DNA from 2 places in the Pseudarthrobacter sp. PvP004 genome. Region 1 is predicted to be linked to the other one. Evidence: predicted binding sites of a transcription regulator. Region 1 holds the regulator's gene; the other holds the start of a gene.

What was found. Region 1 encodes Rex, which represses fermentation and respiration genes when NADH is low (regulators of the CRP and FNR family bind a similar motif). Its sites were predicted from a motif close to CTTGTGAANNNNTTCACAAG; they were not measured.
Positions count from the first base shown of each region.
Region 2: the regulator Rex is predicted to act here: its motif matches at 3,994-4,013, upstream of J3A64_RS16355 (ALF repeat-containing protein).

Region 1 is NZ_JAGINL010000001.1:42,840-58,284, reverse strand. Features, by position in the region: gene J3A64_RS00260 (hypothetical protein) at 202-900, shown strand; gene J3A64_RS00255 (hypothetical protein) at 1,163-1,948, shown strand; gene J3A64_RS00250 (redox-sensing transcriptional repressor Rex) at 1,996-2,703, opposite strand; gene J3A64_RS00245 (glutaredoxin family protein) at 2,780-3,034, opposite strand; gene J3A64_RS00240 (HAD family phosphatase) at 3,236-4,099, shown strand; gene J3A64_RS00235 (DUF559 domain-containing protein) at 4,246-5,241, shown strand; gene J3A64_RS00230 (30S ribosomal protein bS22) at 5,376-5,474, opposite strand; gene J3A64_RS00225 (helix-turn-helix domain-containing protein) at 5,639-5,851, opposite strand; gene J3A64_RS00220 (3-deoxy-7-phosphoheptulonate synthase) at 6,084-7,232, opposite strand; gene J3A64_RS00215 (acetylxylan esterase) at 7,453-8,460, opposite strand; gene J3A64_RS00210 (DUF6807 family protein) at 8,721-10,820, shown strand; gene J3A64_RS00205 (MFS transporter) at 10,932-12,206, opposite strand; gene J3A64_RS00200 (Poxvirus protein I5) at 12,246-12,896, opposite strand; gene J3A64_RS00195 (carbohydrate ABC transporter permease) at 12,917-13,840, opposite strand; gene J3A64_RS00190 (carbohydrate ABC transporter permease) at 13,837-14,787, opposite strand; gene J3A64_RS00185 (ABC transporter substrate-binding protein) at 14,818-15,445, opposite strand, start outside.
Region 2 is NZ_JAGINL010000001.1:3,629,275-3,644,719, forward strand. Features, by position in the region: gene J3A64_RS16340 (urocanate hydratase) at 1-160, opposite strand, end outside; gene J3A64_RS16345 (SRPBCC domain-containing protein) at 323-760, shown strand; gene J3A64_RS16350 (IclR family transcriptional regulator) at 775-1,581, opposite strand; gene J3A64_RS16355 (ALF repeat-containing protein) at 1,722-3,815, opposite strand; gene J3A64_RS16360 (amino acid permease) at 4,072-5,532, shown strand; partial or broken gene J3A64_RS16365 (DUF222 domain-containing protein) at 5,585-7,029, opposite strand; gene J3A64_RS16370 (3-hydroxybutyrate dehydrogenase) at 7,152-7,901, opposite strand; gene J3A64_RS16375 (MFS transporter) at 7,906-9,294, opposite strand; gene J3A64_RS16380 (LysR family transcriptional regulator) at 9,432-10,328, shown strand; gene J3A64_RS16385 (ABC transporter ATP-binding protein) at 10,342-11,184, opposite strand; gene J3A64_RS16390 (iron chelate uptake ABC transporter family permease subunit) at 11,208-12,296, opposite strand; gene J3A64_RS16395 (iron chelate uptake ABC transporter family permease subunit) at 12,293-13,405, opposite strand; gene J3A64_RS16400 (siderophore-interacting protein) at 13,406-14,287, opposite strand; gene J3A64_RS16405 (ABC transporter substrate-binding protein) at 14,284-15,216, opposite strand; gene J3A64_RS16410 (AraC family transcriptional regulator) at 15,362-15,445, opposite strand, start outside.

The DNA of each region.
Region 1 (15,445 bases):
GCACAACGCGGAGGGCGACGAACAAGAGACTGATCCGTGGCCGACGCAGCCAAACGGCGCCCCACATAGTTCACGCTGTGGGGGCGCCGTTTCGCATGCAGGGAAGTCACCCCGCAATTGTTCGGCAAAGAGCCTGCATTTAGCTGCGAGTTGGCTCCGAATTTCCTATGCATCCTTCAACCCGCGGTCTAAAGTGATGCCATGAGTACCCCAGACGAAACACCACAGCCACAGCAGCCCGGCTCCCAGCCTCCGCAGCCCGGCAATGTTCCTCCTGCGGGTTACCAGCCTCCGCAGGGCTACCAACCCCCTCAGGGTTACCAGCCACCGTCTCAACCAGGCCAGTATTCACAGCCCGGCGCACCCCAGCCCGGGCCCGGCCAACCTGCAGCCGGGCAGCCTGGTTTCCACTTCGAAATGCCCACCGACGGACCGCGCAGTTTCAACGACGTCATGCCTCAGGGCGGGTTCTCGGGAATGTTCAAGACCCAAGGCCTACCGACGGAGTTGAAGGTTTCCTACTTTATTTGGGTGATCTCCGGACTTCTGGGCTTGCTGTTCGGGCTTATTGGATTCTTCGCCGTGATCGCAGCCTTCGCCTTCGCCCCGGGTATCGCGGCAATCGCGCTCATCCTCCTCCTGCTCGCTTTGGCCGTTGCCGCCGCCCAGGTGGTCCTGGCCATGAAGATGAAGGAAGGCAAAGAATGGGCTCGCCTCGCTTTGACCATCCTGGCCGGCGTTTCGCTGCTGCTGGCCATCTTCGGAGCGGCAAGTGGCGGCGGTTCCGGGATGGGCCTGGGCGGCAACTGGTTCGGCTTCCTGGTCAGCGCAGTCGCCGTCGTCCTCATGTGGATGCCCAATTCGCAGCTCTGGTTCAAGGCAGTAAAGGGCCACGCATAGCACTGACCCAACTGCCGTCGTCGTGCGTGATCGGCGGTAATGCAGGCTGAAGGCCGCGGCCCGGATCCTCCGGATTCCCGCGGCTTTCATCATGAAGGCGTAAGCCGATTTGATGATTTTTCCTGTGAGCTGGAAATACCAGCGTGTGATCGTCTGCAGCGTCGGACCCGGGAGGTACGGTGGTAGCAGAACCACGCTGGGGGCAGGGTCGATTTGCTGATCCCGGCGGCCGCACCAGCAGTCGAACAAGCAAAGGAATGCCATGAGCAACCCTCCGTACCCGCCGTCAACCCCGGGTGACGACAACAAGCCCGAGCAGCAGGGCACCCAGCCTTCTGCCCCGCAGCCCCCGGCACCTCAGTACGGTCAGCCTGCCGCGCCGCAGTACGGACAGCAGTCTCCCGCTGCGCCGCAGTACGGACAGCAGTCACCGGCTGCACCCCAGTACGGACAGCAGTCTCCCGCTGCACCGCAGTACGGACAGCAGGCCTCTCCTTACGGCCAGGCCCCTGTGGCTCCGCAGTACGGCCAGGGCACTAACTGGCCGAGCCAGCAGCCCGGACCCACCACCATCCCGCCGATGGTTAACTACGCGTTCTGGATGATCGTCGCGGCCGGACTGCTGTCCGCCATCAGCTCTCTGGTCTTGGCCTTCACCGGAGCTGACCCCATCATTGATGTCATGTTCCAACAGGCCGCACAGCAGAATACAGAGATCCCTGAGGGATCCGCTGAAGGCATCCGGGCTGCCATCGCAGTCGGCGCCATCATCGGGGCGATCCTTTCGCTGGGCCTCTACGCCTTGGTTGCCTTCCCCGTCCGGAAGGGCAAGAACTGGGCACGGATCCTAGGCACAGTCTTCGCGGCCTTGTCAGTCCTCGGCCTTACCAGCCTGTTCCAGTTCGGTCCCACCTACGGCATCCTGCAGCTCATCGTGATCCTGCTGGGTGTTGCAGCAATTGTCATGCTGTACCTGCCGGCGTCGGCTCCTTACTTCCGTAAGGCGCAGCCGTTCGGCAGCCCGTACCAGAACCCTTACGGCCGCTAAACACGCCGACTTCCAAGTATTAGACGCGGGCGCGGACCCGGCGAAGGCTAAACAGCCTGGCCCGGAGTCTGCGCCCGTTGTGCGTGGTAGGCAAGGATCTGCAGCTCGGTTGCCATGTCCACCTTGCGGAGGTTGACGTGCGGGGGGACCTGCAGCAGCACCGGAGCGAAGCTCAGGATGCTCCGGATCCCGGCGGCAATCACGCGGTCGCACACGGCTTGGGCCACCGTTGCAGGCAACGCCAGGACCACCATGTTGGTGTGGGTTCGTTCCAGGACGCGCTCCAACTCGGCGGAGTCGCTGACCCTCAACCATCCCACCTCGTTGCCGATCACCATGGGGTCGGCATCAAAGATGGCTACGACGTCGAAGCCCCGGGACTCGAAGCCTCCATACCGGGCAAGGGCTTTGCCGAGGTTACCGGCACCCACAATCGCGACCTTCCAGTCGTGGGTCAGGCCGAGGGCTGCCGCAATGTGGCGGCTCAAGTACTGGACCTCATAGCCAACGCCGCGGGTCCCGTAAGAGCCCACATAGGAAAGGTCTTTGCGGAGGGTGGATGAGCTGACTCCCGAGGCCTCGGCCAAGGCTTCCGAGGAAACCCGCTCAACGCCTTCGGCCAGCAGAGAGTTGAGCGCGCGCAAATAGAGAGTCATCCGGGCCACAGCCGCGGGCGGGATCTGCTTGGTGGCAGGTTCGTTATCCCCGGTTGTGGCTTCCGGGGACGGTTCCAGCGCAGTCACGGTATTCTCCATTGCGTCGCTTTGTTGTTCCACTCTATGACCCCCCGCCGGACTCAACAAAAGCCATTACCTGCGGGTAACCCCACCCTCAGCCCTCCAGGACTTTCTTCAGGGTGCGGGTGAGCCGTTCCTCGTCGATCTTCCAGAAATCGCGCTGAATGCCGTTGACCAGCACCACTGGAATCTCCTCTGCGAAGCGCTCTTGCAGTTGGGGGTCGCCGTCGATCTTCTGTTCGGTCCACTGCACCCCAAGGCCTTTCGTGACACGCTCGACGGCGGCACGCGCCTCCGTGCAGAGGTGACAGTCAGCTTTGGTGAGGAGGACGACGTCGGGAATTGCCATGTCTCAAAGGTAACCGCCCCACCGACCCTCTCTCACATCCCACCCCCTTCCCGGCAACCCTCTCTCACATCCCACCCCCTTCCCGGCAACCCTCTCTCACATCCCACCCCCTTCCCGGCAACCCTCTCTCACATCCCACCCCTTTCGGCGCTCTCCCGTGCGTTCCCGACGCGGGCCCCGGCGATTGACTAGACTCAAGGCATGCCCGAGGAGAAGAACGCCGCCGTGGTCGCAGATGCCTTGGTGCAGAAGGACACCGTTCAGAAGGACGCGGCGAAAAAGGACATCGCGCAGAAGCACGCTGGCGAAGCCGCATTCTTCGACGTCGACAATACGTTGATGAAGGGTGCCAGCCTCTTCCACGTGGCGCGCAAAATGTATGAACGCAAAGCGTTCACGCTTTCCCAGGCCGCCGGGTTCGCCTGGAAGCAGTTCAAGTTCGTCATGCGCGGCGAGAACATGGAAGACGTCCACTCGGTGCGCGACTCTGCACTGACCCTTGCTGCCGGCATTACCGTGGCTGACATCAAAGCCTTGGGCGAAGAGGTCTACGACGAAATGATCGAGTCGAGGATCTGGCCGGGAACCAAAGCGCTGGCAGAACAACACCTTCGGGTCGGCCGGAAGGTGTGGCTCGTGACGGCCACACCCATCGAGGTCGCCACTGTTATTTCCACCCGGCTCGGCCTGACAGGCGCTTTGGGAACCGTGGGCGAGGTGGACGAAGGCGTGTACACAGGGAAGCTCGTGGGCGACATCCTGCACGGACCTGCAAAGGCAATTGCGGTCCAACTCGTGGCCGATCGAGAGGGTCTGGATCTGGACCACTGCTGGGCCTACAGTGACTCCGCCAACGACATTCCTTTGCTCACCATGGTGGGTCATCCCGTGGTCATCAACCCGGATTCAAAGCTGCGGCGGCACGCCCGCGAGAACAACTGGCCGGTTTACGATTTCCGCTCGGGACGCCGTGCGGCAACCCTTGGCCTCAAAGCCGCCACAGTCGGCGGAGCTGTGTATGGTTTGTGGCGCGGATTCTCGAAGTTCCGCGGCCCCCGCGTCTAACCCTCTCTCACATCCCACGGGCTTGACCTCAACCCTCTCTCACATCCCTCGGGCTTGAGCCCAACCCTCTCTCACATCCCACGGGCTTGACCCCAGCCCTCTCTCACATCCCACTTGGGCCATAACAAGCCTGTGGATAACTTTCGATGGCTTTAGCATTTCTGGGCAAGAATGCCGGTATGCAAAATGCCACTGCTCTTCCTCCCCGACTGACCGCCGGCCCGTTCACCTTGGACGAGGCGGAGGCTGCGGGCCTTAGTCAGTCCTACCTCTGGAATCGCATCAAGGTCGATGGAGTTAGCCGGGGTATTTACCGGCCTTCCGATTGGAATTTCGAGCTTTCTGCGGCTGCCCGATCGCTGTCGGTTGTAAGTCCCGGCGCTTGGATTTCCCATGTGACGGCCGCCAGGCTCCATGGTGCATGCCTGCCGCCCTGGCTGGCGGATTCCAATGAATTGCATCTGAGCAAGCCGAGGCACCTGCCGTCAGTGCGGCGCAAGGGCGTGATCGGACACACGGTAGTAGCATTCGACGACGAGGTCGAGTATGTCCAAGGCATCAGGATGAGCACACGGTCGCGGACTTGGTTGGATCTCGCGCGACGCCTGCCCGTCCCTGAGCTCGTCTGCATGGGTGATGAACTCATACGCATGCCCCGGCCGAACTTCGAAGGACGCGACAAGCCGTTCACGTCGCTGGAGGCTCTTCGCAAAATGATTGGCAGGCACAAGAATCTGCAAGGCGTGGTTCGGGCACGAGAAGCGCTCGACCTCATGCGGGTTGGCGCCGATTCTGCGCCCGAGTCGCTGCTCCGGCTGGCGATATTGGACGCCGGCATCCCAGAACCGGAGCTGCAAGTGCAACTCCGGCCAAACGATCCGTTCTCCCCGTCCGCGGATCTGGGCTACCGTGATCGGCGAGTAGCCATGCAGTACGACGGCGATCATCACCTTGAGCAGGAACAGATACTTCGCGATCGGCGACGTGACAAATCATTTGAAGCAGCCGGCTGGACGGTCCTCAAATTCGGCAAGGACGACCTAGCCGACAACTTTTCGTCCGCCATCCAAAAGATTAAGAGGGCCCTGCGGGTCGCATGGCGGGATCCTGCAGTCAGTTCGGGCTTTTCCCGAGGGACCTGAGAGAGGGACGGCCCCAAACCCGAGGGACCTGAGAGAGGGACGGCCCCAAACCCGAGGGACGTGAGAGAGGGTTGGGATGCAAAAATGCCCGCCACCTCGAGAGGCAACGGGCATTCACGCTTGATGAAGTATCTCTACTTCTTATTGCGGCGCTGGTGGCGAGTCTTGCGAAGCAGCTTGCGGTGCTTCTTCTTGGCCATACGCTTGCGGCGCTTCTTAATAACTGAACCCACGAAAGTTCCTTACAAACTAGAAGTTCCTGTCTGTTGGAACAGATCCGCGGAAGCAGACAGTACAACTGACAGATTCTTACATTGACGTAAAACGTTCCTTAACAGAGTACCGCTTCAAAGGGGCACCCCATGACCACCGTCCGCGGGACGGACCCCGGCTGGCCTCAGGCGGTCTCGGATTGCCCGTCCACCACAGCACCTTTGAGGTATTGGGCAACAGCTTCTTCAGGAACCCGGAAGGAACGGCCGAACCTTACGGCGGGCATTTCCCCTGAGTGGACCAGGCGATACACAGTCATTTTGGAAACACGCAGGACGTCGGCCACTTCGGCCACCGTCATGAAACGCGCATTCGAGAAGTTAGTCTCCGCGGACATTTCCCATATTCCTTTGCTCTCAGACAGTAGGACACCCCCAGTGGAACGGTGTGCCGATGCTGAGCCATCAAACAACCATGTGCTAGATACTCTAGAGGCTGATGGGGCCAATGTGAAAGAGCTCCCAGCAACTTTGGAGGCCCGGGTAAACCCCGGTCCCGCCCGTTTCGTGGGTTCCCTGCGCGTCGTGCCGTGGGCACGGCATGATGCGCAGGGAACCCACTCAGCGGATCTACGCCGCAACCACCGCACGGCGCTTCCGGGCCGACGCTGCGAGCTGCTCCAACACCGAGGCCGTGACGTCCCACTCCATGCAGGCGTCCGTGACGCTCTGGCCGTACACGAGCTCCTGATCCCCGGAAAGCTGCTCGGCCACGTCGAGGTTCTGCGCGCCGCCCACCAGGAAGCTCTCCAGCATCACGCCGGCAATCGGCGAGGAAGAACCAGCTTCGAGCTGTGCGCCAATTTCCAAGGCAACCTCGGCCTGGCGGTGATGGCTCTTGCCGCTGTTGGCGTGGCTGGCGTCCACGATCAAGCGCGGGTTCAGGCCCTTGGCAGCAAGCTTGGCGGAAGCGGCTGCGACATCTGCAGCAGAGTAGTTGGGTCCCTTGCGTCCACCGCGGAGGATCACGTGGGTGTCCGGGTTGCCGGACGTCGCTACGAGAGCCGCGCGGCCGTCGTCGTCGATTCCCAGGAAGGCTTGCTCAGCGGCGGAGGCGCCGCAAGCGTCGATGGCCACTTGGAGATCACCGTCGGTGCCGTTCTTGAAGCCGATGGGCATGGACAGCCCGGATGCGAGCTGGCGGTGGATCTGGCTTTCGGTGGTGCGGGCGCCGATCGCGCCCCAAGAGACGAGGTCCGCCATGTACTGCGGGCTGATGGGTTCAAGGAACTCGGTGGCCGTGGGCAGACCCAACGCGGTGACCTGCTTCAGGAAGCCGCGGGCCGCGCGCAGGCCAGCGGCGATGTCGTGGCTGCCGTCCAGGTGGGGATCGTTGATGAGGCCCTTCCAGCCAACGGTTGTGCGCGGCTTCTCGAAGTAGGTCCGCATGACGACCAGCAGGTCCTCCTTGTGCTTCTCCGCCTGGCTGACCAACCGGCGGGCGTATTCGAGGCCGGCCTTGGGGTCGTGGATGGAGCACGGGCCCACGATCACCAGAAGGCGATCGTCTACCCCGTCCATGATGGCGCGGACCTGATCGCGGCCGCGGTCGACGACGGCAGCTGAGCGGGCGTCCAGCGGCAACTCGGCGATGAGGTCCTGCGGGGCCGGAAGTGGCTCGAAGCGTGCAACCCGCAGGTTGGAGGTAGCGGGCTGTGCTGCGTCCGCGGCGGTAGCGGAGTGGAGCGATTCAGTGGGTTCTGCGGCGATGCTGGTCATTTCTGGGTCCTGTTCCGGGATGCGGAGCGGGCCCCTTTTCAGAACCCGCCGGATATGGCGAAGGGCAGAGAATAATCTCTGCCCTGTTGGCTCTGAAGGAAAGTTGGATGCGTGTCAGTTAGACGCGGGCCCCTCCAGAGCCAACGAAAAATACGCATACCAACGCTTAGTCATAGCCACACCATAACCGCGGTTCTTCACCGCGGGCAAATCGCGTCCATCAAGATGACAGGAGTTTGCGCAGGAACTGCAACTGCTTGATCCAGTGGTGCTCTTGGCCGCCCTCGTGGTTGTTGAAGCGGTACACCTCGATGTCCTTCTCAACCCCGCCAGAGCCTGTGCCGTAGTTGTTGAAGCTTGCGAACACCGTTGATGGAGGGCAGATATCGTCCATCTGCGCAGCCGAGAACAGCGCCGGCACTGTGGCGTTGCGGCCGAGGTGGACGCCGTCGAAGTAGTTCAGCACTGCCAGCATGGGCTCATACTTTTCCCGGTACCGGCCCAGGAACCCGGCAATCTCGGGGTACGGACCACGCGGGGTGATGTCGATCGCGCGAGGGAAGTCCTGCAGGAACGGGACGTCCGGCAGCGCGGCGATGACGCCGTCGAGCCTTCCAGCCGTCAGCCCGGCAGCAGCAACAGTGATGCCGCCACCCTGGCTAACGCCGGCCAGCACCACTTTGGAAGGGTCGACGGCGGCATGGCTCTGTGCCGCTTCTACCGCACGGAAGGCGTCCACGTAGACCCGTCGGAAGTAGTAATTGTCCTGGTGATCAGCGCCTCGCGTCATGAGGCCGGCGTAGTTAATCCCACCGGCCGAAGGGTGTGGATCCGGGGTGTCTCCGGAAACGCCGCCGTAGCCCTGCCCGCGCGTGTCCATGATGAAGTGCGCGTAACCGGCTTGGGCCCAGCGGGTGTTCTGGTTGACCAGGCCGCGCCCTCCGGAGTAACCGATGTATTCCACAACTACGGGAAGCTGCTCCCCCGGCTCGAGCTGCGAGGGTACGTGCAGCCATCCCTTGATGCGGTCTCCCCCAAAGCCGGAGAACGTGACATCGAAGGTGTTGATTACGGTGAGGTAGTTGTCCACGGGCTCAAAGACAACGTCCAACGGCAAGGCTCGGGCCTCGGTGATGGTCCGGTCCCAGAACTCTTCAAGGTCGGCTGGTACCGCGGCGTTGGAGGTGTAGTTGCGGAGCTGATCAAGGGGAAGGTCAAAAAGGGGCATGGTCCGTTCCGGTTCAGGTGGGTCTTACTGGGCTGATTCAGGCGCTGCGGGTTGTTCTGGTAGAGGACATCCTACGTCATCACAGGTTTTCGGCCTGGCTGGTTTGAATCGTTACATTTTGAAGTCGGTCGAGCTAAACTAAACGTATTCGTCCCGGGAAAGCGCTTGCTCAGGTGTAGCCTAAACCCGCCCGAACACTTTTGTGAAGACCCAGACGACGGCGTCACGCGCCATCGTTGCCGCGCCACCCGAGGAGAGCCATGGACACCGCTTCCACCGAGTCCGTCAGCAGCCCAACACCCAACAGGCCTGCCCCTCCGACCGGGACTGCAGCTTCAACCGGGCCTGCCGCGGTAACTGCCCCCGCCCGGATCGCCCTAGTGGGGGTCCACGGCTTCGGCACGCACCACCTCCGCAACCTGGAGCGGCTCAGCAAGCAGGGCATCGTGGACCTCGTGGCCGTGGCCGACCCTCATCCGCCGGCGACCGGAGCTTTGCCTGAGACCACGGCGATCCACGCCAATCTGGACGAACTGCTGGCCGGCGAGCACGGACCGGACGTCATCATCGTGGCTACTCCCATTCAGACCCACGCCCCACTGGCCCTTTCCGTGCTCGCTTCCGAGGCTGATCTGTACTTGGAGAAGCCCCCGGTTGCCTCGATGAGCGACTTCCTCCGCCTCCAGGAAGCGGCGGCTAAAGCTGGCCGCAGCGTTCAGATCGGTTTCCAGAGCCTCGGATCCCATGCCTTGGCGGCGTTGGAGAATCTGGCCAGCGGGGAAGCTACGGCAGAGCTCCCCGGCATCGGTGCCCTGAAGGGGATTTCCGCTACGGGCCGCTGGGTCAGGGATCGCGCCTATTACAAGCGGTCCCGTTGGGCAGGCAAACGTAGTCTCGACGGCGTGGATGTGGTGGACGGCGTTGCTACCAATCCGCTGGCCCACGCAATCGCCACCGCACTCCGCATCGCCGGAGCCAGGGAGGCACAGGATCTCGTATCCGTGGAAACCGACCTCTACCGCGCCAATGACATCGAAGCGGACGACACCTCAGTGATCCGCATGCGGACCATCAACGGTTTGCCCATCACCTGCGCCCTCACGCTCTGCGCCAGCGAATCCGTGGAACCGTACGTTACGCTCCACGGCACCGAAGGTACGGCAGTATTCCACTACACGGAGGACCGGGTGACGGTCCGCACCGAAGCGGGCGAAACCGCTCACACCTTCGGTCGAGACGACCTCACCGAGAACCTCCTCCAGCACCTGTCCCAAGGCACGCCACTGCTCAGCCCGCTCCACCACAGCGGCGCCTTCATGAAGGTACTGGAAGCCATCCGGACAGCAGAGGCACCTGCGCTGATTCCCACAGAATGTGTGAAATGGGTAGGAAAGGGCGAGCAAGCCCACGCAGTGATTCCGAACATTGAAGACATCCTGGAACGCGCCACGCGCGCCCACGCCACCTTCTCCGAGTTGGGTCTCCCCTGGGCACGCCCGGTCACCTCTGGTGCCGAGGCGCTCTTCGCACCTGACGACGCCGGCCCTGCCGCCACCCCTGCCAACGCCGCCGCCGTCCTCCGCACCGGAAGCACCCTCGAGCCGGATCTGTCCCCACGGCCCTACCTGCACCCGGTATCCACACAGGCCGGCGTGGTGGTTACGGATCACCTGCCCTCAGACCACGTATGGCACCTCGGCGCAGGATTCGCCCTGCAGGACGTCAACGGCAGCAATTTCTGGGGCGGCCGCAGCTACCGCAGAACCGCGGGGAAGTACGTGGATGTGAAGGACCACGGCAGGATCGAAACGGCAAGCATCGCCCGGGAAAAAGACCACACCACGCTTGGCCTCAACTGGCTCGCGGCCGACGGCAGCCTGGTCCTCACGGAACGCCGCTCACTGAAGCGCGCAAACCTTGATGCGCTCACATGGCGACTCGACATCCAGACCCGGCTCACCGCCGTCGTGGATGTTTCGCTGGGCAGTCCCGGCTCGCACGGTGCCGCCGGCAGCGGCTATGGCGGATTCTTCTGGCGGCTTCCTGCCAATGCCGCCCCGCGCGTCTTTTCCTCCACAGCCGAGGGCGAGCCTTCCGTGCACGGTTCAGTGGCGCCGTGGCTCGCTTGGACGGGAGAGTTCGACGGCGGCCCTGCCACTTTGGTGTTTGGCGCACCTTCCGAGTCGCCGGACCCGTGGTTCGTGCGCTGCAGCGACTACCCGGCGGTCGGTTCTGCACTGGCATGGGACACCGCCGTAGAACTGGCTGCCGGTGACTCCATCACCCGCAGCAACACCGTGTGGATCAGCGACGGAACGTTGGATGTAGCGGAGATCGAGGGCTTGGTTTCAGGCAGATGAGTGCTCGCTGACGCGTTGTGAGGCCCGCCCTGCATGGTATTTGCCATGAATAGCCTGCAGAACGGGCCCCGCAACGCGAAGTCACGGTGTTTGGCAATTACCGGCGGCCCGCTAGGAGCGACGGCGGGCCGAGTATCGCCAGAGCAGGAAACCGATCACGGCCGCCGAGACCATGCCCAGCGCTCCCGTGACCACGAGCCCCGTGCGGACGCCGAAGTCCTCCGTGAGCCACCCTGCCAGCAAGCCACCCAGCGCATGACCGCCCAGGAGAAGTGGGAAATACAGTGCCAGAACCCTGCCGCGCACGCTGGCGCCGGCCTCGAGCTGCACCGCCGTGGCTGCGCTCGTGAGGAACACCAGGGTCATGAAGCCCACCACGATGAGCATCACCACGAACCACTCCTGCGTGGGCATCACAGCAGCGAGCCCTTGCGTCAGGCCGAAGAGCCCGGCACTGGCCACAATCCCTTTCCGTCCGAAGCGTTTGATCCTTGTTGCCACCAACGCGCCTGCCAGTGCTCCCACGGCGCTGACAGTATTGAAGAGCCCAAAGCCGGCAGGTCCGCTGTGCCACACCCCGTCCGCGAAAGCCGCGAGAACTACAGGCCCGTTCATGCCGAAAGCGCCTAGCAGTCCCGCGAGCAGCATGGTCAGAAGCAGAGGCGGACGGGCGCGGACGAAACGGAAGCCGGCGAGGATCTGGCCTTTCCGGGCTGTGGGATCAGACGCTTCGGGAGCGTGGTGCAGTTCGCCAGGCCTGATGGACGCGATCATCACCAGGACCGAAACCCCTATCAAAGCGTTGGCCGCGAATGCCGCAGCCGGACCAGCCTGGGCGATGACCACACCAGCCAGTGCCGGGCCTGCCATGGCCCCCAACTGACCAATCGCACTGTTCAAGCCTATGGCGGCCGGCAGCCCTGCGTCACCCACCACCTCGTTGACGAACACCTGCCGCGCAGGCCCATCGATCGCACTGGTGACGCCCAAGGCAATGCAGGATGCATAGACCACCCACACATCCGTGCCGCCCATCGCGTTCCACACGGCGAGGCCGGCGGCCAGCAACGCGGCGACGGACTGGCAGATCAGGAGGATACGGCGTTTGGGGAAAAGGTCCACCAGGATGCCGCTGATGGGACCCACCACCAGCATGGGCAGGAACTGGAGTGCAACTGCGAGGCCCACGGCGGCCGGACTCCCCGTTAGCTGCAGCACCAACCAGTCTTGGGCGAGCCGCTGCATCCACACCCCGCCACTCCCCACAAGGGAGAGGGTGACGAAGATCCGGTAGTTATGGTGCCTCAGCGGGTAATGCCAGCTTTCCGTGGAGCGGGCACGCGGTGTGGTGGATTTGGGGCGCAGTGGGAACGGGCGCGGCGACACGGAGTGTTCTGCTCGATTCAGCGGGTTGGTTGGGAATTCTTAGCGATGGGAGCGGATCTTGACGGCGGCTGCGGCCAGGACCAGGGTCCCGGGGACGATGACGAAGAGGGCTTGCAGCATCCAGACGAAGACCACGGCCATGAAGACTGCGGCTAGCAGCAGGAGCGAGCCGGTCCAGTCGCGCACCGCATCAGCCTTGGCGTTGGCATAGGCGGCAGCCCACCGTTGCGGGCCGGGAACGACGGCGGGTTGGTGGCCGGCGTCGCCGCTCCAGGTCACGCTTCCGCTCCAGCTGGCGGTGATGCGCAGGAACAGCACGGCGCCTGCCGCGGCGAGGATCAGCGTGGCGGGCAGGATCGCTGCCCGGCCGGGCAGTTGACCCACCAGTGCGAGCAAAAGGTTCAGGACAATCACGACGGCGGCTACCGCCGTCGTGATTCCCATCTTCCAGCTGCCGGGCAGCGCACGGCGGAAATTGCCCCACAGGCTTCGCAGGGAATCGTCCCTGCCGCTGAGGTGCCTTTCCAGGTGCGCGACGCCGGCCGCGTAGGCAGCCGGCGCCGTCACCAACGGGACGGAGAGGAGGAGCACGATGACTCCCGCCAGGATGGTCTCGGCGAAGAGGGCAAAGCGGTTGACCGGAATCCCGGGGTTCCCGGACGGCTTGCCTGTGGCGTTCATAGTGCTCATTTTTCTCTCTTCCGTGTCCGTCAGCCCTTGAGGCCCTGCGTTGAGACGCCTTCGACGATGTAGCGCTGGAAGACCAGGAAGAAGACCAAGACCGGGAGCAGCGCCAGGACGGACATGGCGATCATGGCACCGTAGTCCGAGGATTGGGTTTGGTCCACGAAGAGCCGCAGCGCCAGCGGGAGCGGGTATTTGTCCGGGGTGTTCAGGTAGAGCAGCGGGCCCAGGAAGTCGTTCCAGCTCCAGATGAAGGAGAAGATGGAGGTGGAGATCAGGGCCGGTTTCATCAGCGGGAGCATGATGGACCCGAAGATGCGGACGTGTCCGGCGCCGTCGATGCGCGCTGCTTCGTCGAGTTCGGCCGGCAGGCCGCGCATGAACTGGACCATGAGGAAGACGAAGAACGCGTCTGCGGCCAGGAACTTGCCAATCAGCAGCGGCACGTAGGTATCCACGAGACCAAGCTGTTGGAACACGATGTACTGCGGGATGATCACCACGTGGAAGGGCAACAGCAAGGTGGCGATCATCATGCCGAAGAACAGTCCTCGGCCGGGGAAGTTGATCCGGGCGAAGGCGTAGGCCGAGATACTCGCTGAGAGCACGGTTCCCACCACCGCGCCGACGGCCAGGATCAGCGAGTTGGTGAAGAACGTCAGCGTGGAGACCCCGCCGATGCCTTCCATGGCCGTGACGAAGTTATCGAAGCTGAAGTTGTTGGACCACAACGCATTGTTCGCGCCGCCGATCTCGGAGTTCGGCTTGAACGAGGCCGAGATCATCCATAGGGCCGGGTAGAGGACCATCGCCACCAGTGCCAGGGCCACGATGTGGAAGATGGTGCTCTTGATCCGCTTGGCCAAGGTGGACTCGGACTTCGGGTTATAGACCGGCGCCGGAGTGGTTGTTGTTGCTCGGGGCTGGGTGGGGGTTGCCATGGTTGTCACTTTGCATCACCGCTGTAGTGGACCCAGGACTTGGAGGTCTTGAAGAAGATCAGCGTGATGATGCCGACCACGATCACCAGGAGCCAGGCCATCGCCGAGGCGTAGCCCATCCGGAAATCGGAGAAACCGCGCAAGTACAGGTAGAGGGTGTAGAAGAGGGTGGATCCTGCCGGGCCGCCTTCGCCGTTGGAGATGATGTAGGCCGAGGCGAAGATCTGGAACGCGTGGATGGTTTCCATCAGCAGGTTGAAGAAGATCACCGGGGAGAGCATGGGCCAGGTGATGTTCATGAACTTCCGCACCGGGCCGGCGCCGTCCATCGAGGCTGCCTCGTAGAGGTCCACCGGGATCTGCTTCAGGCCGGCCAGGAAGATGACCATCGGGGCGCCGAACTGCCACACGGTCAGCAGGATCATCATGCCCATGGTCATGTTGGGGTTACCCACCCAACCGCCGAGGTTGATCCCGAAGAAGGACAAGCCCTGGTCCACGGGGCCGGAATCGCCGAACATGGCCTTCCAGACGATCGCGATGGACACCGAGGCGCCGATCAGGGAGGGGGCGTAGAACGCGGACCGGTAGAAACCCTGGCCCTTGCGTTTGCTGTTGAGCAGCATCGCGATCGCCAACGCCGCCGCGAGCTTGAGAGGGGTACCGAAGACCACGTACTGCATGGTCACACCCACCGACTGCAGGAACCGTTCATCCTGGAACAAGGTGACGTAGTTATCGAAGCCGATCCACTTGGGGGCATCGAAGAGGTTGTAGTTGGTGAAGGAAAGGTACAGCGAGGAAATCATCGGGCCCACGGTCAGGGCAATGAATCCCAGCAGCCAGGGCAACAGGAACGTGTAGCCGGCGCGGGCGTCCGCCCCGCGCCGCCGCGATTTACGCGGCTGCGTGGGAGCGGAGGCGGTGCGCCTGCTCAGGGTTGGGCTTTGAGTCACGAGATCAGTCCGTCAGTTATGAAGCCTGTATCAGGCGTTCTGCTTGATGAGGTCTTCGGCTTCCTTGAACCACGCATCAACTGCGCCGTCCACGGTGAGCTTGCCGTAGTTGAGGTCCTGGGTGACGCGCTTGAATGTGGACTCCAACGTGCCGAAACCAACGATGGGCGGCTCCGGAGCGTCCTTGAGGTACTTCTCGATTGACTTCTCGTAATCGACCACGAGCTTGTCCGTGCCTTCGAAGGTGGTGCCGTCGCGCTGGGTCTTCGACGCCGGGACACCGCGCGAGGTCTTGAAGATCTGGCCGACCTCGGGATCGTTGACCATGAAGTCAATGAAGCGGGCAGCAGCATCCTTGTACTTGGTCTTGGCGCTGGCCACCATGAGCATTGACGGCTTCAGGAACAGGCCCAGGTTGTCCGGGTCATCCGACGGAACAGGAACCAGCTTGAGTTCCTTGGCACCGCTGTCAGCGAGGTAGCCGGCCATGAAGTTGTCCCACGTAACTTCCGTGGCGGTGACGTTGGAGCCGAACGGGGACTTGGGCAGCAACTGGGTGGCCTTGTCTTCGCCAACAATCGCCCCGGTTCCGCGCAGATCCGCGGTGAGGTTCCACCACTTCTTCAGATCGTCCTTGGAGAATCCAAGCTTGCCGTCC
Region 2 (15,445 bases), 3.6 Mb from region 1:
CGTAAACCACCAGATCATCAGGACGCTCGGCGACCTCCGGATCCAAGTTATTCATCAACATGCGCAACGGCGCCTCGGTCTGCCACGACTTGGCAGTAAGCTCAGTGCCCCGCGCGGCCTTAACCGGACGGGCACCAGAAGTGAAATCGGCGGGTGCCATGGTGACTCCTTCGTCTGTGGGAACTGTGTGGTGGAAAGATCTTCTGCTTCTACTAAAGCCCCTTTAGCGAGCGGCAGGAACGGCTTTTGGAGTGGTGCTGTCCGGGATTACAGACATGCTCAGCCCCTCGCATTTACGCGACAATGAGCGCATGCTGGACCCATGGCAACGTTCCGCATTTCCACCCTTGTCGCAGCATCACCCGAGCACGTTTTCGCGACCTGGACGGACCTTGACCGGTACCCCGAGTGGATCGGCGGAGTCACCCGCGTGAGCGACCTCGTTGGTTCGATCGATGTTCCCGGCAGCCGCTACACCCTGTGGTTTGGACGCATGGCAAGCCCCACCGAGATCCTTGAAGTTGAGAGACCCCGGCACATCCGCACACGGTTCGGCAATGCGATTCTGAAGGGCGAGTCCGACGTCAGGTTTACTGCCGAGGGCGAGGGCACGCGCATCCACCAGGAGTTCGTCACCCGGGGATTCATCGCCGGGATTTTTGGCAGGCTTTTCGCCCTGGGATCCTACCGGGGCAGCTTCCGAGGTGAGCTGGAAACCTTCCGTAAACTCGTCGAGCGCGACGCGCCGAGACGGGGCTGACAGGAGTTTGCGCGCTACTGCCCGGGCCGCCCGTGGATTCGCACCGATAATTCGTCAGCGGCTTTCCGGATGCGGGCTGCCAGCACCGGCCATTGCTCAGCCGGCACTTTGTCCTCCAAGAACGTGACGGCGACTGCCGCCGTCGGCCATCCCACGTGGTCTGTCACAGCGGCGGCGATGGATCCGAATCCCGGCGTGATTTCGCCGTTCTCGGTGGCGTAGCCACGTTGCCGCACCTGGTCCAGATGGGACGATAACGCGGAGTACTTCATGATGGGGAACTCCACCTCGTGCCGGGACGTGAAGGCGGCGGCGTTTGGATACAACGCGCGAACCTGCGATTTGGGCAGGGCTGCCAGGATCGCGCGGCCCGACGCCGTGAGGTGGCTGGGAAGGCGGACCCCGACGTCGGTCACCAGACTCGGGCGGTTCTTTGCTCGTTCCTCCACAATGTAGAGCACGTCACGGCCGTGAAGCACCGCCAAGTGCGCGCTCTCACCAATCACGTCCACCAGGGAAGCGAGCATGGGACGCCCCAGCCGGGACAAGGGTTCCTGCCGCGAGTAGGCCGAGCTGAGCTCGAACGCGCTGATGCCCAGTCCGTAGCGCTGCTCCTCGTGCAGGTGCAGGACGAAGCCATTCGCCTCCATCACGCCGAGCAAGTGGTACACGCTGGATCGCGGCAGGCCGAGCGCCGTCGCAATGTTCGACGCCGCCATAGGACCGCGGCGCGAAGCCAACAGCTTCAAGATGCGCAGCGTATTTTCGGCGGCCGGGACTTTGGACGTGGCTTTGCCTGGTGCGGTGGGCGTCGTTGTCATGGTTCCTCGCTGCTTGGGCTGCTGACGGGATACCGGGCATAGCTGTCCGGTATCCCGTACTCAAGCGTGCACCCTCGACGAGGCATTCGACAATGCGAAACCACGGATCCTGTCTCGGATACCGGACCCGCTTGCGACCCCTAACCCTTGGTCGGGGCTACACCCTTACGCCTGAGCAGGAACGTAATGGCTCCCGCCGCGGCCAGGACCAGAGCCACGATCAGCCCGATGGTCCAGCCGCTCATCCCGTTGGATGAGGCAGCCAGCGGACTGGCGGCCTCTTGCGACTGTGAATCAACCGAGGCGCCATCCTTGGCAGCTGACGCGGCCGGCGGCACTGAAATACTGGGCGCGGCCGACGCTGTGGCTGCGGGGGTTTCTACGGCTTCGGCCGGCGTACCGGTTTCGGCAAGCTCGACGGCGGGAGCGTAGTCACGCGGCCAAGGAACCACGATCGGGGCTACTCCGGTTCCCGAGTGCTGGGAGACGTCAACCTGGCCGGCTGCAGCCTGCCCGGCCTGTCCACCAGCATTGGCCGCGGCAGTTTGGCGTGCAGCTTCAGCCTGGCGGGCGGCTTCTGCGGCAGCTTCGGCCTGACGTGCGGCTTCGGCCTGACGTGCGGCTTCGGCGGCTTTGGCAGCGTCGGAGGCCTTGCCGGCATCGACAGCTGCTGTATCTGCCAGGCCGGCAAGCTCGGCGATCATGGCGTCGATCGAGGCAACGTGGGCCCTTGTGGCCATGTCCCGATCAAGGGCTGCAAACTGACCAACCGTAGCGAATGCGTGCGCATCTGCCCGGCTGCCGTCCAAGGCAACATCGGCGGCTACCCGCAGTTCCCGATCTGCGGCGTCCAGTTTCTGGTAAGCGAGGATGCGGTTGTCGAGGTCCTGCGGACCAGCAAATCCGTACTCCAGGAAGTAACGGACGTCTGCGTGGCTGGCAGACTTCACGGCCTCGGTGGCAGCCTTCTGTACGTACTTGCCACCCGTGGCTTGGTATTGGAAAGCACGCTGGCGGTCGGCAACCAGTGCGGCCTCGTCCAGCAAGAGTGCAGCGTCGTGGCCATTGACAACGAAAGTCTTGATAGCGGCGTCGCCACCTAACAACGCAGCCTCCGCGGCTTTCCGAACCTCAGGCGTACCCACCAATGCGAGATCCAAGGTGGCCTGGCGGGCATCATTGATCAGCGCGTCGAGGTCGGCACCGGGCGCCGTCAGGGTTGCGAGAAGCCCGGGAAGCTCTTTGGCTGCTTTTCCAAAAGCTTCTTGAAACGGCTTCTTAGCGGTCATGCTTGCACCGTCGATGATGGCACGCGGAACGGCCTGTGTGGTCTGGAATTTCCAGTCGGCCATCAATCGGGCCGTGTCTGCTTCCCTCGCAGCTGATGCTGTGTTTTTGGCCTGCTCTACGGCGGCCTTCGCGCGATCAGCGACCGCAACGGTGCCGTTGGGATTGGCTGCGATGTCTGACTTGATTTGTTGGAGCAGCCCGGTCACTGTTGCCGTCTCTGAATCGCGATCGGCAGCAACAAACTGGCCGTAACGAAGGAAAGTAGCGAGGACTTCCGGATCATAGGTGTCCAGAGCCGCTTGGGCTCCGAGAGTGACACCGGCGATGGGCGAATTCGTCAGGTGTGTGACAGCCTCCCGGTCCTGGCCCTGAGCAGTCTTACGCCAGCCCTCGAGAACGAATCCCTCGATAGCCTCAGCGCCTTGATCCAAGCTCTTGGAAGCAGCCATGCGGACGGGACCCTCGTAGTTGAGGAACCAGCTCGTAGCGATCCGCAAATCAAGTTCCCAGGACTTGGCCCAACCGCTCGACAGGAAGCTATCAATCACAGCGGGGTCATTCGTGGCCAGTACCCGGACCGCGCTCTCCCTGACGTTCTCGCTTCCCCGCGTCGTCAACTCGGTGACCAGCTGCTTGCGGTCCGCGGCCAGCGTAACGTCCTGTCCGCCGTCGAGAAATGTCTGCAGCGCCTCCGGCCCGCCCACAAGAGCCGCAGCAGCGGCGGCACGGGTTGCAGGGCCACCCGCCTTCCACAGCTCAACGACGCCGGCAGTATCAGTCGCCCGCTCCACGAACGGGACAGGAGCCTGAGCGGCGTGCGGAACTTCAAAAGCTGGAATTTCGTAGGCCTGAGCGGGAACAGCGAGGAGCAAAGAAGCCCCAGCTACAACGGCAACAAGGGCAGCAGTAACACGGCGCCGGGCAGTGCGGAATGCAGAGTTCAAGAGTCCCCCAAGTAACGGATGCGATGGCAGCGCGGAGTTCAATGGGGGCGACGCGGATGCGAGGGATGCCTGACCGGTGACGAGCTGTCCGCGGTCATCATATCCGACCGGAGACTATGACTTTTACCACGGTGAAAATCGACGCCACTGGACTGTCTGCGATCAAAGACACCAAAGCCCCGTGAGTCCCATCACAAGGCGCCCAAAAGTGATCTGCTGGATAGCGATCCCCTCCCAAAGACGAGAAGGTTTTACTATGCAACAAACCAAGCTGGCTGTGGAGAGCTCTGTCCTCCAGGCCGCGGGTACGGCGCTCAGCCGAGGCCTCAACGTCCGTCACATTCGCTTCATGGCGCTCGGATCTGCGATCGGCACCGGCCTTTTCTACGGCTCCGCCTCCGCCATCCAGAAAGCCGGCCCCGCCGTCCTGCTGGCCTACATCATCGGCGGCGCGGCCGTGTTCATGGTGATGCGAGCACTGGGCGAAATGGCTGTCCGACACCCCGTGTCGGGCTCCTTCGGCCAGTACGCGTCCAAGTATCTGGGACCGTTCGCGGGCTTTGTGACCGGTTGGACTTATGTGTTCGAGATGGCGATCGTGGCCATCGCCGATGTCACAGCCTTCAGTATCTATATGGGCTTTTGGTTCCCACAGGTGGACAGATGGATCTGGGTGCTCGCGATCATCCTGTTTCTGGGCGCCATGAACCTGCTCAGCGTGAAGGTGTTCGGCGAGCTCGAGTTCTGGTTCTCGCTGATCAAGGTGGTGGCGATTATCGCCATGATCGTCGGCGGTGCAGCGATCGTCGTGTTCGGCTTCCAAACGGGCGACGGCGGTGGCGTGGCACCGGGACTCGGGAACCTCGTGAATCACGGCGGTTTGTTCCCCAATGGTTTCGAGGGGCTCCTGGCCGCGTTCGCCGTCGTGATGTTTGCCTTTGGCGGGATCGAGACGATCGGTATCACGGCGGGCGAGGCCACGAACCCCAAGAAGGTCATCCCGCAAGCAGTTAATACTGTGCCCGTCCGCGTTTTGTTGTTCTACGTACTGACTTTGGGCGTGCTGATGAGCATCTTCCCGTGGAATGAAATCGGCAGCAGCGGCAGTCCGTTCGTGCAGATCTTCGATGGTTTGGGCATCCCGGCCGCCCCGCATATCCTCAACGCCGTGGTCATTACCGCCGCGCTCTCGGCGATCAACAGCGACATCTTCGGTGCTGGCCGCATCCTGTTCGGACTGGCCCAGCAGGGACACGCGCCCAAGAGCTTCAGCAAGATCTCCCGGCATGGTGTTCCGTGGATGACCGTGGTGATGATGGGCGGGATCCTGCTGGTGGGCGTCGTATTGAACGCTGTCATTCCGGAGGACGTATTCGTGCTCATTGCCTCGATCGCTACCTTCGCCACCGTGTGGGTTTGGGTGATGATCCTCGCTTCGCACGTCGCCATGAAGCGGGAGATCAAGCGCAAGGGCCTGCCGGCGTCGGAATTCGGTTCGCCTCTGTGGCCTGTTGCGTCCATTCTCACCATGGCGTTCATGGCCATGGTGATCGTGATCCTGGGTGTCTTCGAGGACACGCGTGTTGCCTTGTACGTTGGCGGAACCTGGCTGGTGCTGCTGTTCGTGGCCTACAAGCTGTGGGTCCGCGGTGGCGGATTGCTCAGGGCAGAGCTGGTGGACGAGACCGCGCAAATGCCCATTGTGAAGGCACCCTAGTTTGCTGGCCGGGCTGTAGTTTGCTGGCCGGGCTGTCGTTTGCTGGCCGCGTCTAGTTTCTGAGGCGCGTGGACTTGTGCCCCGGCAGCGGTGGCGCTTTGGATTTGTAGCTATGCCCGGTGGGAGTGCTGACACGGATGGTGTGCACGTCACCGGGCATGCTCTTTGCGGTCCAGCCCGGATTCTCCTTGGTGTGGTTGCAGGCTTCGCAAAGCCCGGCCCCATTGTTGAGGTGGGTGCTGCCTTCTGAATGCCAGGGAATGACGTGGTCGATGTGCCGGATGGGCGCGTCACAATACGGGGTACGGCATGTGTTGTCCCGGATGTGGATGAAGCGTCTCAACTTTTGGGGGAAGAACCGTGCTTTTGAGTCCATCGTCAGGAGCTCGCCGCTGCGGGGAGCTGTGTAGAGGCGGCGGAGCAGCACTCTTAATTCGCTGCGGTCCGCGGACTCCAGGTTCCAATGAAGCTGATCCTCATACCCGGATTGTTCCTCAACCAGAAGCGCCCTTGCCCATTCAGCGGGTACGATTCCGTAGCCTTCGAGCCGCGCGGGCTCGGGGTCCCCTTGAAAGAGCGTGCGATCGGTCATGACGAGGTTGAGGTTGATGCCCGCGACACCACCCGACGTGCCCGTAACGCGTTCGGTCAGGGTGTCAGCCATGACTTGGCCGCGGGTCCGCGCGTCCCCGCTGGAACGGACGGAGTCCGCTGTCCGGGCCAGCGCTGCATAGACGGCCACGCCTTGGGCGACCGGGAGCAGTGCGGTGAGGTACGTCATGGTGTCTGGCGCAGGACGGAGGCTGACCGTACGTTCCGTAGCTGCACGGCTGGCTCGCTGTGCCACAGACCGCGGGTCACAACGATATGCGGCGGCTTTGCGGCGGCGATGATGGCCTTGTCTCCGGTCCCATCGAAGGTCCCGGCGTTCGGGGCGAGTTCCTCGTCCACCGCTGCCCGGTCCTCAACGGACAGGCAGGCTGTTTCCTTCACGAGCAGCGTGGCCCGCCACTCGTTCAACTGGCCCGACTCCAGTGCTGCCATGGTTCGCGGCATCTCCGTGACAAGCGCTTTGGCAAAGCCAAAGAGTCTGGATCCTTTATTCGGTTATTCCCGCCGTGCCAACGCCACCTGCGCAGCAACGCCCATGCCACGCTCTGCCGCGGGAACCCCGGCCTGGGCCTGCTCGGCCCTCTGCGCCAGATCAAACGCCACCGCAACCCGGGCTTGCCGGGCTGAAATGGCAGACTTCAGGTCCTCAAGATCGCGCAATTCATCAATCAGCGCCGAGCTATCGGCGGTGATCTGAAGTGACCCCAGCTCAAGGATGAGCTCCCGGATGCCCCGTCCGCTAACTGCCACTCCAGACGCCACCGCCCCGGGAGGTGCAGAAGGCAGGACACGGGCTGGTAAAGCCAGTGGCGAAGCCACTGCTGCCTCCTGCGATCCCCGAATTCCGCCCATAAAGCTACTCTTCCAGGGACCCCGGCCGAACATCAGACCTGTAGTTGTCTATGTGGAAAACCCCACAAACGCCCGCGTCGCAGCAAACGTTTGAAGCGCACCCGCGCCGAGATGGCAGTTAATGCCATCTCGGCGAAAGGGTGGGCGCGGCAGGGCTACCGAGCCGACCATCCACCATCCATGGTGTAGCTCGCACCGGTAACCATGCCGGCGTCGTCGGAGGCTATCCACGCTGCCAACGACGCAACTTCCTCCACCTCCACCAACCGCTTCACCGCGGACTCCGTCAGCATCACCTTGGCCAAAACCTCGGCCTCGGGGATGCCGTGGAGCCGGGCTTGATCGGCAATCTGGCGTTCCACCAAGGGGGTCCGAACGTACCCGGGGTTGATGCAGTTGGACGTGACCCCGCGCTCGCCGCCCTCCAAGGCAGTGACCTTGCTGAGTCCCTCGAGGCCGTGCTTGGCGGACACGTACGCGCTCTTGTAGGCCGAGGCGCGGAGCCCGTGGACCGACGAGATGTTGATGATCCGGCCGAACCCGTTGGCGTACATGTGCGGGAGGGCGGCCCTGATGAGGAGGAACGGGGCCTCCAGCATCAGGGCCAGGATCCGCCGGAACTCGGCGGGTTCGAACTCCTCTATCGGCGCAACTTTCTGGATCCCTGCGTTGTTGACCAGGATGCCGCAGTCGAGGCTCAGGGCGGCCAGCGCGTCCACGTCCAACAGGTCCACCGTCCAGGCTGTGCCGCCCAGCTCATCGGCGAGCGCCGCAGCTCCGGAGGCATCGACGTCGGCCACTACTACTTTCGCTCCGCGGGCGGCGAGCGCCCGGGCGCAGGCGGCCCCGATTCCGCTGGCGCCGCCGGTCACCAGTGCTTTGCGTCCGTTCAAGGAGTTGTCCATCAAATTAGCCCTTCGCTGCTGAAGACGTAGTCAGTCCATGCCGGATTGCGTCCGCCTCGTCCACCTCTTGCAGCGCGATGCCCCTGGTTTCCTTGAGTGAAACAACGGCGACGACGGTGATGGCGCAGGCGACTACAAGGTAGATCGCTGTGGGAACCCATGAGCCGGTGTCCTTGAGCCACTGGGTCGCCAGCAGTGGGGCGAGTGAGCCGGCGAAGATGGACGTGACCTGCGAGCCGAGCGAGACACCGGAGTAGCGCATGCGGGTGGGGAAGAGCTCGGACATGATGGCCGGCTGCCCCGCGTACATGAAAGCGTGGAGGCACAGGCCGATGGTCACGGCCAGCACAATCACTACGGCGTTCTTGGTGTCGAACATGGGGAATGCGAAGAACGGCCAGGTTGCGCCGGTGATTGCGCCCACCAGGTAGACGGGCTTGCGTCCCCACGAATCCACCAGGCGTCCCACCTGCGGGATGACCAGGAAGTGGATCACATGGGCGATCAGGAGCGCCAGAAGGAGCGAGGAAGTGTCGTACTTGTGGACGCTCTTGAGGTAGACAATCGCGAAGCTCACCACGAGGTAGTACATGATGTTCTCGGCGAAGCGGAGGCCCATGGCCTGCAAGATGCCCTTGGGGTACTTGCGGATGACCTCGCCAACACCGTAGCTGATGGCCTTGGACTCCTGCACCTGTGCCTTGGCTTCGAGGAAGATCGGGGCTTCGGTGACGTGGGTGCGGATGTAGTAGCCAACGAACACGATCACTGCAGAAAGCCAGAACGCTACGCGCCAGCCCCAGCCGAGGAAGGCTTCGCTGCTCAGTGTGGTGGACATGACGAACAGGACCAGCGTGGCCAGGAGGTTACCCACCGGCACGGCTGCCTGCGGCCAGGATGACCAGAAACCGCGGGACTTGTTGGGGCTGTGCTCAGCCACCAGCAGGACAGCACCGCCCCATTCGCCACCGAGCGCGAAGCCTTGGATGAAGCGAAGAGCAACCAGCATGGCCGGTGCCCAGTAGCCGATTTCCATGAAGCCGGGGAGGCAGCCCATCAGGAATGTCGAGACGCCCACAATCACGATGGTCAGCTGCAGGGTAGGTTTGCGTCCCAGCTTGTCGCCGATCTGGCCGAAGACGATGCCACCCAGCGGACGGGCCACGAAACCAACGGCGTACGTGATGAAGGCCTGGATGATGCCGTCCAGTTCGTTGCCCGTGCTCGGGAAGAAGTACTTGCCGAAAACCAGCGTGGCGGCAGTGGCGTACAGGAAGAACTCGTACCACTCCACCACCGTGCCCACCATCGATGCGGCGACGATCTTCTTGAGTCCGGAACCTTCGCCGGCGCCTTTCCCTGCTCTTGATGCGGAGCGCTGCTCTACGCTCATATCCATCTCCTCAGTGTCCTCTTTGACCCTCTTGAACGTGATGTGATCCACAACACGAAATGCTCCACTGAGTATTGCTGCAGATTCTTCCGCACTCAATGACCAAAGTGGCACTGAGTATGTGCAAAATTGCAGATATGAATCCGAACCCCGACGACCTCCTCATCTTGCTTACCGTCTCACGTTCAGGAAGATTTACGACGGCGGCCCAAGCCTTGGGACTCAACCACACCACCGTTTCGCGCAGGATAGCGGCGCTGGAGAAAGCGCTTGGGGGCCGGGTCCTCGCGCGCGCGGCTGGTGGTTGGGAGGTAACGGAGCTGGGAGCGGAAGCGGTGCTGGTCGCGGAACGGATCGAAGCGGCGGTGGGCGCGCTGGGACCGAGCGACCGCGCACCCGACCCCATTACCGGCGTCGTACGCATGACCGCAACTGATGGCTTCAGCGCCTATATCGCGGCACCTGCCGTGGCCCGTTTGAGAAGGGAGCATCCGGGACTCAGCGTCGAGATCGTCACTGTGACACGGCGGGCGTTGCAACAGCGATCGGGCCTGGACATCGAGGTGGTGGTGGGGACGCCGCAGGTGCACCGGGCCGAGGCGATCCGGCTCGGTGAGTACCGGCTGGGGATGTACGCGTCCCGCGCCTATTTGAAAGACAACGGAACGCCGTCCAGCATCGAGGAGCTCACGCAGCACCAACTGGTGTACTTTGTGGACTCCATGCTGCAAGTGGATGACTTGGATGCTCCCCGCAGGCTGGTCCCAGCCATGCGCGACGGCCTGAGTTCAACCAATGTGTTCGTGCATGTTGAGGCTACCCGTGCCGGGGCGGGCGTGGGATTCCTGCCGTGCTTCATGGCCGATCGGCACAGTGATTTGGTGCGGCTCCTGCCAGCGGACTTCGCGGAGCTCCTGCCCTACTGGATGGTCCTCCGCCCCGACTCCATGCGCCGCCCCGCAGTTGCCGCCGTCGTGCAGGCCTTGCGGGAGGAGACGGAGCAGCGTCGGGAGGAGTTGCTGGGCGCGGAATAGCGCAAGGGGGAAATCACGACCCCAAGGGGATTACCAGCGGCGTGTGGCTCACAGGATCGTCGATGACTACGCACGGCAGGCCAAATACGTGCTCCACCAACTCGGCCGTGACCACGTCGGCGGGCCGGCCCTCGGCAACCACCGCGCCGTCCTTCATCGCGATGAGGTGCGTTGCGTAGCGGCAGGCGTGGTTGAGGTCGTGCAGCACGGCCACCAAGGTATTGCCCTCGCCGTTAAGCCGCCGGAACAGCTCAAGGAGCTCGATCTGGTGCGCGATATCCAGGAACGTGGTGGGCTCGTCCAGGAGCAATAAAGGGGTTTGCTGTGCCAGCACCATGGCCACCCACACGCGTTGCCGCTGCCCACCGGAGAGTTCGTCCACCAAGCGACCGGACAGCGACGTTACGTTGGTGGCCTCCAACGCAGCAACTACTGCGGCTTCATCGGATTCGGACCATTGACGCAACAGCTTCTGGTGCGGGTAGCGTCCACGGGCAACAAGGTCGGCCACGGTGATTCCGTCGGGCGCAATGGATGTCTGCGGCAACAAACCGAGACGCCGGGCGACTTCCTTGGCTCCGTAGGACGAAATGTTCTTGCCGTCCAACACAACGGAACCGGAGGAAGGTTCCAGCAACCGGGACAACGCCCGCAACAGTGTTGACTTACCGCAGGCATTCGGGCCCACGATCACTGTGAACTCGCCGTCGGGAATGCGGACATCGAGCGCCGAGGACACCGTGCGGCCAGCGTATCCGAGGCTCACATTATCGGCCCTGAGGCGCGAACCCACGCCAGAGCAGACCCGGGAAGGCCGCGAGCCTGCCGATCCCGGTTCAACCAACACGTTAGTCATGGCAATCTCCTTCAAGTCGTCACTCATTGCCGCTTCACCTCACGGGCAAGTAGCCACACGAGGTAGCACCCACCGATGCTGACGGTCACTACACCCACGGGCAATTGGACGGGCGCGAAAAGGTTCTGGGCCACGATGTCGCTGGCCACCAGCAGGAACGCACCCATGGCGGCCGATGGAACCATTGCCACAGAAGCGGACCGGGTCAGTCGCCGAGCAAGTTGAGGGGCGGCCAAGGAAACAAACGCGATCGGGCCGGCAGCAGCGGTGACCATTGCCGTCAAAGCCACGCCCACCACTGCGAGGACCAGCCGCGAGCCTTCCAGCCGAACGCCCAAGGCCCGGGCGGCGTCGTCGCCCATTTCCAACAGGCCCAGTCGCCTACCGTAGAAAGACAGCACAGCCAGCAGCGCCATGAAGATGACCACCACAGGCAACACCTGATCCCACGAAACTTTGTTCAGGGAACCAGCGCCCCAGACGGCCGCGGACATGGCCTGTTCCAGGGAGGCTTTGAGGATCATGAAGGTGTTCACCGACGCCAACATGGCGCTCATAGCGATGCCGGCGATGATGAGCCGGAAACCCTGGATGCCCTTCTTGTAAGCGAATACGTACACGAGCGCCGCCGTCACCAGCCCACCCACCAACGCACCGGCAGACACCGCGTAGTAACCGCCGCCCATCAGCAGGATGACCACCAGCGCGCCGGTGTATGCACCGGTGTTGAAGCCGATCACGTCCGGACTTCCCAGTGCGTTTCGGGTCAGCGACTGGAAGATTGCCCCGCTAACCCCCATGGCCGCCCCCAATAACAGGGCCAGGAGGACGCGGGGCAATCTCCACTCCACCACCACCATGTGCACGGCGCCGCCGGATTGGCCCAGCAGCGCAGAAACAACGTCCGGTACCGCCACGCTGAACTCGCCCAGGCCAAGGGCGACGACGGCGAGCGCCAGGGCGGCCGTGACGAGGACGGCGGTGACAATCAGGGTGCGGACGTCGATGCGGAGTGAGACGCGCCCGCCGAAGCGGCGGACGGAGAGGGTCTGCCTGCCAAAGTCAACGGGCGCCGCTTGCTCAACCGGGGTAGCTGACTCAACCGAAATCACAAGGTGCTCACTTTCCGGCGTCGGATGAGCCAGATGAGGACGGGCGCGCCAACAAATGCGGTGATGATTCCAACCTGCATCTCGCCGGGACGGAGAACAAGGCGCCCCAGGATGTCGGACACCAACAGCAGCACGGGAGACAGCACCAGCGTGTAGGCCAGGATCCATCGCTGGTCCGGACCAACAATCCATCGGGCAACGTGCGGGACCATGAGCCCCACGAATCCGATGGGGCCCGCGGCTGCGGTCGCGGCGCCGCAGAGCAGGGTCACTGAAACGATGGTCCAGACGCGGGTGCTCACAATGTTGGCCCCGAGTGACTTGGCGGTGTCGTCGCCCATGGCCACGGCGTTCAAGGGCCGGGCCATGGCAAGGGCGATGAGCGTTCCAACAAGGATGAACGGCGCCACGGTGGTGAAGATCTCCCACGTACGGTTGCTGAGGGTGCCGGCGCTCCAACTGCGCATGCTGTCAAAAACGGCCGGGCGAAGCAGCGTGATGCCGGACGATATCCCGCCCAGGACTGCCCCGAGGGCAACTCCGGCAAGGGTGAGGCGGAGCGGGGTTGCGCCGCCCCTCCCCCGTGAACCGATGAAGTACACAGCCACGGTGGCCACCACTGCACCCGCGAAGGAGAACCAGATGTACTCCTGGATGCTGGTGACGCCGAAGATCGCCACTCCAAGGACCACGGAGAACCCCGCGCCCGCGTTGACGCCCAGGATGCCGGGGTCCGCCAACGGGTTGCGGGTCAACGCCTGGATGAGTGCCCCGGACAAGCCGAGGGCAACCGCGACCACCACGCCAGTGACAGTCCGTGGCAGGCGGAGATCGTGGATGATGACGTGTTCCGGCGAGCCATCGTAGGCGGTGATCGCGGGCCAGAGAGCGGCCAAGTCAACGTCCTTGGACCCCACCACCAGGCTCAGCCACAGGACCAGGGCCAGCGCGGCGAGTGCTGTGAGCAATCCCAGCAGGCGGTACCGGTTCACGGCCACCAACCCTGCCGACGCCGAGGGTGGCGGGGAGTCCCCGGCAACCGGCACCGCGTCTGGCAGCTCGACCGCCGCCGCAGTTGCCGAGCGCGGCGCCATGGTCCCGGACGCCATTTAGAGGCCCAGCAATTCGAACTTGGCGTCCTGAAGGTCCACGATTTCCTCGCGATCCCACTTCTCGTTGGACCACAGTTCGTCAAACCAGCGGCGCGTTTGGGCGTCGAGATTTTCCCAGCGCTCTTCCCAGGCTTCGCTCTTGTCCGTCCAGTAGCCAATCAGCTTGTAGGACTCGGGCTTGAGCTTCTTGTCATGCCGGAGGTACTTGCGGATCCCGCGCAATACCTTGGTTTCGCCGGCGACCCAGATGTAGCCCACGCCGCCAGGCAATTCCATGGAGCGCAGAACCTCGTCCAAACGGGATTGGCTGTGGCCGTTCCCACCGTAAATCCAGGCAACCTCGGTTCCGGCGCCAAGGGTAAGTTCCTGCTGGTGCGACGGATCCTCCACTTCGATCAGGACCCGCGTCCGGACACCCGGCGGACTCTGCTCAACGAGCCGCGCGACGGCCGGGAGGCCCGTGGCGTCGGCGAGCAGGATCTGCCACTGCAGCCCGGCCGGCGGTTCATACAGTCCGGTTGGAGAGTTAAGTCCGACGACGTCGCCCGCTTGGGCGCGCCCGGCCCAGGAAGCTGCCAATCCGCCGTCGTGAACCACGAAGTCAATGTCCACGGTGCCTGCGCCGGCGTCCACCGCGCGGACCGTGTACGTCCGCATGGCGGACGGTTCGACGCCAGGCGACCAGTCCCACGAGTCCCCGGTGGAGATGGGCAGGCGGGCCTCATGGCAGCCCGGATCCGGCAAGAACACGCGAAGGTATTCGTCCCCGACTCCAGTGGTGTCGAAGCCGGCCAGCCCCGGACCGCCAAAGGTAATCCGGATCATTCCGGGGGTGAGCAGCAGTGTGGAAATGACCTCGGCACGGTAGATCCGCATCATGATAGGAGCGCCTTTTCAAACTTCTCCAGCAGGGCATACTGGCCGCTCGGGGAGCCGTAGATCATTTCGAGGTCGTAGGTGTGGATCTGCTTGTTGGCCACGAACGGCAGCGAGGTCCACAGTTTGTTGTTGGCCAGCGGAGCGAAGGCGTCCGGGTTTGCGCCGTCCTTCTCGGGAACCTCGGTGGTGATGATGGCGTCGATTCCGTTGAGCTGTTGGAGCTGCTCGGCACTGAGCTTGACACCTTCGCCGTCGGCTAGTGGGGAAACCTTCAGGCCCAGGTCCTTGATGACCAGGCACGGCGTCCCGTAGCAACTGACCGAAACTTGGTCTTCGTAGTAGTCCACCGGGCCAATCACCAGGTTGCTCTTGCCGGCATCGGCCAGGCGCTTCTTCACGTCGTCAACCTTTGCCTGGTACTTATCCATCCAGGCTTGGTACTGGTCGGTCTTGCCGAAAGCCTCGGCTACGGTCTTGAACTTGGTGCGCCAGTCGCTGCCGTCGAAGCCGTTGAAAGTGTAGGTGGGGGCGATGTCGGAGAGCTTGGCGTCAAGCTCCTTTTCGTAGCCCAGGCCGTTCAGGATCACGTCCGGCTGTGCTTTGAGGATGGCCTCAAAGTTGAACTCCGGGTAGTTGGTGAATGGGGTGATGCCCTTGAGTGCATCTTGGTCGAAGAAGTACGGGAAGCCCGTGTATCCGCTGTCCCGGATGGGCTGCTGGCTTGCGAGTGGTATGCCGAGCGTGATCAACATGTCCAGGTCCGTGGTGTACATGCCCAGGGCCTTCTTCGGCTCGGCCGGCATGACTACTTCCTTGACCTCACTTTGGACCGTCCGCGTTTCGGATTTGGTGGTGGCGCTGGCGTCAGTGGTGGCGCAGCCACTCAGGAGCAGGGCCGCGGAGGCCAGGGCCGCAACGGCGGCAGACATGGTTTTAGAGCGTGAAATCACTGCGGTCCTCTTGATTCTCAGGGGAGACGGAGAGCTCCCGGTAGCGGCCGCAGGTATCTCGACGGGCCGCCGAAGTTAGGTATACCTACCCTAACAACGCAAGGGGCTGAGGAGCCCCTGGATTCTACTCGGAACCGGCCAAAGAATGGCGGTTTCCGGCCTTAAGCGAGGACACGTACCAGCCGGGAGTGTGCCCCATCACCTTTCG